DNA from 2 places in the Paenibacillus sp. FSL R7-0048 genome. Region 1 is predicted to be linked to the other one. Evidence: a T-box and tRNA genes for the amino acid it is inferred to sense, from the RefSeq annotation. Region 1 holds a T-box; the other holds one or more tRNA genes.
What was found. A T-box is a leader RNA that pairs with one kind of tRNA and senses whether it is charged. The one in region 1 lies ahead of NSQ91_RS25935 (arginine--tRNA ligase), so its partner is inferred to be a tRNA-Arg.
Positions count from the first base shown of each region.

Region 1 (3,383 bases):
CTCAGCACGGAAGCTGGAAATGTGATAGAGATTTATAAGTAACATTATATATAGAAGGGCAATCTCCGCGTTAAGCGCGGAAATTGCCCTTTTTTTGTATCTTCTACATTCGGTTCGGTGTCGGTAACCCAAGCACTTCGAGCACATCTCCCAAGATGTCCTTGAATCTTGAAGTAAGCCAGAGGCGGAATTCGATCGTAGCTGGATCGCCTTTTAGAATCGGACATGCAGAATAGAAGTTGTTGAACAGTGTAGCTAAGGTATGTGCGTAAGTGCAGAGCGTATTTGGCGTTAACTCTATACTTGCTGAATGTAATATCTCGGGCCAGAGGCTTAGCTGTCTTAGCAGCGCAAGCTCTGCTTTTTCCAATTCGGAAGGGAACTGAAGCTGTGCGGCAGCTGTAAGGATTGGGATCGTAGCTTTACTCAAAACGCTTGTCGCACGCGCAAAAGTATACATCAGATAAACTCCGGTATTGCCGGATATTTCGGTAGCCTGTTTGAAATCAAACACGATTTCCGTTCCTAAATTAAACCGTAGCAGATAGTAGCGAATCGCAGCAGTGGCAATCAATCGGCTGGAGAGGCCGTCTTTATCGGAACGTGAGTGCTCAATGTTCTGTTCCATAAGCTCCACCAAATCGCTTACCTTAATCCCGATTCCCTGACGTCCGGACATAGCATAAGAAGATTTGCCTTCTGAAATATCTATACCCAGCTCGGCCGCCGAAGCGGGACTAAGAGATACAACACCATAGCTCACATGATGGAGTTTGTCTGCTTGCTCGTTATAACCTAGTGCCCCTAAGGCTTGCTTAACCATCTGTTGTGGATATTCCTGTCTGTAATCGATCACATTGATGACTCTGTCCGCCTGCCCATAAGATTCTTGGGTTCCAGTTAATCCAGTTGTCCATAAACCGGACGAGAATTCGCTATAGGAGAAATCTTTGGTCAAAAGACCAAATTTCCAGAGATGATAGGCAATATCTTTGGCTGTATACGTTAAAATCCCATTCGAACGCACCAGCACCTTATCGAGCTGATGCTCCTCTGAATCCGCTCCAATGTTAGCCTCTGTTCCTTGCTTCAGCACCCAGCAGCCTGCGAGTTTACCTTCAGTCTCTTGTACAAAAACGGCTGTCTGCTTCAGTAGCTCAGCTGCGGCTGCCCAAAATCCCTCTTTTAAAATACTGCTCTCCCATACCAGCAAATCATAATAAATCCCAAAATGTTTCATTTCCTCTACATGCTCTCTAACGATGCGTTCAGCTACAAGGTTGCCCAGCCAGGCTTCGTTACCGCCTCCTAGTTCAAGGGAGTGCAGTATATCTGTGCGCTTGTGTGTCATCTCTGGGTTCAGCGCATATTCTTTGTTCACTTTGGCATAAAGATCCCAGCAAAAATCACCGAAACGTTGGTGTTTCCCTTCTAAAGGTATATTTAATAATCCAACAACTGTATCCGCCAGCTGATTGCCGAGATCATCAATGTAGTTATGAACCTCTACGTTATACCCAGTTCTTTTCATAATTCTGACTAGAGTATCGCCGATACAGGCGTTTCTTAGATGACCTACGTGAGCGGCTTTGTTGGGGTTGATAGAAGTGTGCTCGATGATGACTTTTTCGCCAGTGCTGGCAGGCAGTTCAAAGGAATGTTCAGCCCAGCTTTGCCAATTCATATACAAATTGATAAATCCGGGAGCAGCGACTTCAACTTTTTGTAAAAGACCGGCGAAGCGCCCTTGGAATTGAAGTTCTGCTTTCACTAATTCTGCTATGACCATTGGGGATTTTCGTAAAGTTTTGGCTAGCTGCATAGCGATATTGCATGAATAATCACCATGTTCTAGATTTGCTGGCTGTTCGATCAGAATGGCAATGTCCTCTGGATAGTCAGCTCCTAAGGTATTGAATACACGTTGTACACTGTGCTCGATTCCGTCTTTGATGATTTGATTTAACATGGTATACCCTCCTTTGAAAATACAAAAAAGCCCTCGTCTCAAAAGAGACGAGGGCTTTAGCGCTCGCGGTACCACTCTCGTTGCTGAACAAGTTGTTCAGCCACCTTACGGGATAACGGCCTTCAGCCGGGACTTCCTACTAAGGTTCAGAAGTCCATCTCACGGGTGCGCTTCATTAAAGGGATCTGTACCGGCTTACACTCTCCCGGCTCGCTGAGGACTAGATCTCGTTAACTACTCTCCCGCTCATCGATGCTTAATTAATTTTTACCAGTATACCTAATATTTCATAAAAAGCAATAGTGGTTAGCTTCTTAACAATCTTGGTTGCTCTTTGTTGTTAGATTATCAGTTTAGTAGATTATAAATTTGAAAAAAGAAGGCTGTCTTGTTATAGGACTAGCTGTTCCTTTGCACAACAGTCCACACGCTAACTCAAGCCAAGGAATATTACTATACGGAGCCACTAATCTTTCAAATTGTAGTGGAAGGGAGGAGTGAATAAAACATGGCTATTTTTTCTACTGGACCTATAGATAACAGCCCGATCCTAGGGGTCAGACCGTCGCAACTGGTAACCGTAAAAGTAGTTAATCGGGATTCTCTTAATCCTTATAATCTAGTTATTCAAGGTTTCCTTCTTAACGGATCAAGAACGATGTATGTGAATGAAACAGTAAATCTAGCACCTAATCAAGTTTTAACTAAGAACTATTTTGCCGACTTGGACGCATTTGAATTTGTGTTTACAACATTAGAAGCAGTTGAAGCAGAGGTTGGGATTTCAGTCTGGGGAAAACAGAACTCGGGGGCATTGGTAGATCCTCATCGCATAGTTGCGTGGGAGAAGCAGGCAGTATTAATTTAATAATTATTTTTGTGACACAGTTAACGTTAAAGGAGTGATGAGAAATTGAGTTATTTATCTACCGGACCGATAGACAATAGTATGGTAGGGGGTGTAAGACCTACTCAGCATGTTACTGTCAAAATTGATAACCGAAGTGACATTGATTCATCAATGGCTCTTGTTCAAGGATACTATATGGATGGGACAAGAACTTTATATGTCAGCGAGCTGATAAATGTAGCACCTAATGAAGTTATAACACGTGATTATTATGGCGATTTTGATGCGTTTGAATTTATTTTTACAACTACAAGTCTGGTAGATGATCCGATTCAAATCTCAGTATGGGGAAAAAATAGCGTTGGCCAGATTGTGACTGCCCATCGACTTGTACATGCAGAATTGCTTGGTGTAACGCAAGGGATAACTGGTGCGACCGGTGCGACTGGTGCAACGGGAGCGGATGGAGCAACAGGAGCAACGGGAGCAGACGGAGCAACGGGTGCTACCGGAGCAGGAGAGACTGGGGCGACAGGTGCAGATGGAGTGACTGGTGCGACTGGT
Region 1 is NZ_JBBORF010000001.1:5,839,702-5,843,084, reverse strand. Features, by position in the region: gene NSQ91_RS25940 (GH36-type glycosyl hydrolase domain-containing protein) at 1-42, shown strand, start outside; gene NSQ91_RS25935 (arginine--tRNA ligase) at 104-1,969, opposite strand; T-box leader at 2,010-2,228, opposite strand; gene NSQ91_RS25930 (hypothetical protein) at 2,478-2,837, shown strand; gene NSQ91_RS25925 (collagen-like protein) at 2,883-3,383, shown strand, end outside.

Region 2 (3,383 bases), 4.9 Mb from region 1:
TGTTCCGCCAGGAGCATGGCTGGGTAGCTACGTACGGACGGGATAAGCGCTGAAAGCATCTAAGCGTGAAGCCCCCCTCAAGATGAGATTTCCCAATTAGTAAGACCCCTTGAAGACGACGAGGTAGATAGGTTGGAGGTGGAAGTGCAGCAATGCATGGAGCTGACCAATACTAATCGGTCGAGGGCTTATCCTAAAAATACCCCAAAAAGTGAAGAAAAGGCTGCGAAGCTAATTCCGAATACTTTCCGGGGGCCCCGAAGAGATGACGGGCGACGCAAATTCAATTCGGATTCAGTTTTCAGGCGATTAAGCCTGAGCATTTACGCTGTAAATGCCCGTTTGGTGGCGATAGCGGAGGGGTTCCACACGTACCCATCCCGAACACGACCGTTAAGCCCTCCAGCGCCGATGGTACTTGGACCGAAGGGTCCTGGGAGAGTAGGACGCCGCCAAGCGGACAACCACATTACCCGTGGTATTTTTTTTGCCCTTAATATTAATATGTCTTAGAAGGGCCTTTAGCTCAGCTGGTTAGAGCGCACCCCTGATAAGGGTGAGGTCGGTGGTTCGAGTCCACTAAGGCCCACCATATTCCCTGATAGCTCAGTTGGTAGAGCACTCGACTGTTAATCGAGTTGTCACAGGTTCGAGTCCTGTTCGGGGAGCCATTTATGGAGAGGTGTCCGAGTTTGGCCGAAGGAGCACGATTGGAAATCGTGTAGGCGCCACAAGCGTCTCGAGGGTTCGAATCCCTCTCTCTCCGCCATAAAATTATTAGCATGGCCCGTTGGTCAAGGGGTTAAGACACCTCCCTTTCACGGAGGTAACATGGGTTCGAATCCCATACGGGTCATATCATGGAGGCTTAGCTCAGCTGGGAGAGCATCTGCCTTACAAGCAGAGGGTCGGGGGTTCGATCCCCTCAGCCTCCACCATATTTTTTTCACTGACGCGGGGTGGAGCAGCCCGGTAGCTCGTCGGGCTCATAACCCGAAGGTCGCAGGTTCAAGTCCTGCCCCCGCAACCAATTTACTCTTATACATTATGTTTAGGGATAAGCTGGTATGGTGAAAATGAATAGTATATACTAATTAATGACGCGGGGTGGAGCAGCCCGGTAGCTCGTCGGGCTCATAACCCGAAGGCCGCAGGTTCAAATCCTGCCCCCGCAACCAATTTACACTTATGCATTATGTCTATGGAACCGTGGTGTAGTTGGCCTAACATGCCTGCCTGTCACGCAGGAGATCGCGGGTTCGAATCCCGTCGGTTCCGCCATTTAGTTAATTATTATTGGGGATTAGCCAAGCGGTAAGGCAACGGACTTTGACTCCGTCATGCATAGGTTCAAATCCTATATCCCCAGCCATTTATGAGAGCCATTAGCTCAGTTGGTAGAGCACCTGACTTTTAATCAGGGTGTCGAAGGTTCGAGTCCTTCATGGCTCACCATTTTCTTTAAAGTGTGCGCGTGTGGCGGAATTGGCAGACGCACCAGACTTAGGATCTGGCGTTTCACGACGTGGGGGTTCGAGTCCCTTCACGCGCACCATGTTTTTGCGGACGTGGCTCAGCGGTAGAGCATCGCCTTGCCAAGGCGAGGGTCGCGGGTTCGATTCCCGTCGTCCGCTCCATATAGATTTTGCGCCCTTAGCTCAGCTGGATAGAGCGTTTGACTACGAATCAAAAGGCCGGGAGTTCGAATCTCTCAGGGCGCGCCATTTTTATTACTAAGCAGTTATAGTATTGTTAACGGGATGTAGCTCAGCTTGGTAGAGCACCTGGTTTGGGACCAGGGGGTCGCATGTTCAAATCGTGTCATCCCGATTTTATACCTTTGCGGGTGTAGTTCAATGGTAGAACTTCAGCCTTCCAAGCTGATAGCGTGGGTTCGATTCCCATCACCCGCTTATAAAGAGAAACACCTGCCGGTATTAGGCGGGTGTTTTTTTGTATAGTTAAGCACGTATGGATACAATAGGAACTAGAGATTTTATTTGAGGAGGGGCCAATGTTTGAATTTGAAGCAAGGTTAGTCAGACCAGATACGAATGGGAGTTGGACATATCTTACGGTTCCTTTTGACGCTGAACAAATATATGAAACTAAATCAAGGATACAAGTTAAAGGAAGCCTGAATGACATTCCCTATAGAGGAACACTCATGCCGCATGGTAATGGGAAACATTTTATGGTCGTGAAAAAAGAACTGCGAGACTTAGCCCATGCTCAACCTGGAGATATAGTACGGGTGACAATGGAACAAGATCATCAATTGCGAGAGATAGAAGCTCCAGAAGATTTTCTGGACGCACTAAGCAGCAATGAGCAGGCAGAGGTGTATTATAACAGCTTGGCTTATTCCTATCGGAAGGAATATGTGAGCTGGATCGAAGGGGCGAAAAGACCGGAAACCAGAGCAGCAAGGATCCAGAAGTCAGTTAATAAGCTGGAAGAAGGTTTGAGGCTTAAATAATAGAACAGCGTCCTCCTCCTTAATATCTGGAAAGGGACGCTGCTGTAGCGGGTATATAAGGGATCGTCCTTATATAAGAACGCCTACTTCACCATTATTCACGAACTTAATGCTTTCGATCTTCACCTCTAGTTGACCTGAAGGAATCGCTAGCTGACAAGTACTGCCGAGCTCAGCCAGCAGCAGCTGCATGCCTATAGGTGACAACATAGAAATCTTGTTATTGTTAGGTTCTGCTTGGTTAGGAAATACGATGGTATAGATATCTGTAGTATTATCGTCCAAGTAACGAAGCTGCAGCTGACTTCCGATAAAGACCTGTGAATTTAAATCTTCACCATTGAACTCAGTTAGTAATTGTTCCAGCTCGGAGCAATAACGGGATAACAGCGTTTCAGCGTTGCTTCTATCCTTGCTCCGTACCGGAAAGTATTGATTTAGAAATGCGATTTTTTCCTCATCAAAATAGATAAGCTGCTGAAGCAGCTGTGTCCGTGAGCCTTCATAGATAAGACTATGGTTCATAGTAGATTTCACCCCCTCTAAGTAGCACATTCCTTGTAAACCTGTTATGGTGTGTTGCCATCTTAAAATCCCTCCTATACAAATAGAGGTCCCCCAATGGAGACCTTCTGATCAGTATACCAGCTTCTATTTGTAAATCCAATCCATTTTAAAAGGGGAATTAAAACCTTCTAAATATTGTAATGAAAACCTTTGACTATTACATACTTGGGTGCTATGATAGGCTGATGCATAGGCATTTCGTAGAAAACTGCGAAATGCCTATACTGTATTTTGAAGATATTTTTACATTAATTGTTACCTGGGGAGTGATACGCCATGTACATTTCGTTGAGTTCACATATAGATTCCAGAACTATAAAATAACTACTTAATTTAT
Region 2 is NZ_JBBORF010000001.1:969,626-973,008, forward strand. Features, by position in the region: rRNA gene NSQ91_RS04125 (23S ribosomal RNA) at 1-196, shown strand, start outside; rRNA gene rrf (5S ribosomal RNA) at 342-458, shown strand; tRNA gene NSQ91_RS04135 (tRNA-Ile) at 516-592, shown strand; tRNA gene NSQ91_RS04140 (tRNA-Asn) at 596-671, shown strand; tRNA gene NSQ91_RS04145 (tRNA-Ser) at 677-769, shown strand; tRNA gene NSQ91_RS04150 (tRNA-Glu) at 785-856, shown strand; tRNA gene NSQ91_RS04155 (tRNA-Val) at 863-938, shown strand; tRNA gene NSQ91_RS04160 (tRNA-Met) at 954-1,030, shown strand; tRNA gene NSQ91_RS04165 (tRNA-Met) at 1,102-1,178, shown strand; tRNA gene NSQ91_RS04170 (tRNA-Asp) at 1,204-1,281, shown strand; tRNA gene NSQ91_RS04175 (tRNA-Gln) at 1,298-1,372, shown strand; tRNA gene NSQ91_RS04180 (tRNA-Lys) at 1,380-1,455, shown strand; tRNA gene NSQ91_RS04185 (tRNA-Leu) at 1,471-1,555, shown strand; tRNA gene NSQ91_RS04190 (tRNA-Gly) at 1,563-1,637, shown strand; tRNA gene NSQ91_RS04195 (tRNA-Arg) at 1,648-1,724, shown strand; tRNA gene NSQ91_RS04200 (tRNA-Pro) at 1,757-1,830, shown strand; tRNA gene NSQ91_RS04205 (tRNA-Gly) at 1,843-1,913, shown strand; gene NSQ91_RS04210 (YdeI/OmpD-associated family protein) at 2,015-2,479, shown strand; gene NSQ91_RS04215 (GreA/GreB family elongation factor) at 2,549-3,004, opposite strand.
Region 2: it encodes a tRNA-Arg, which carries the amino acid that the T-box ahead of NSQ91_RS25935 (arginine--tRNA ligase) is inferred to sense. The anticodon was not compared.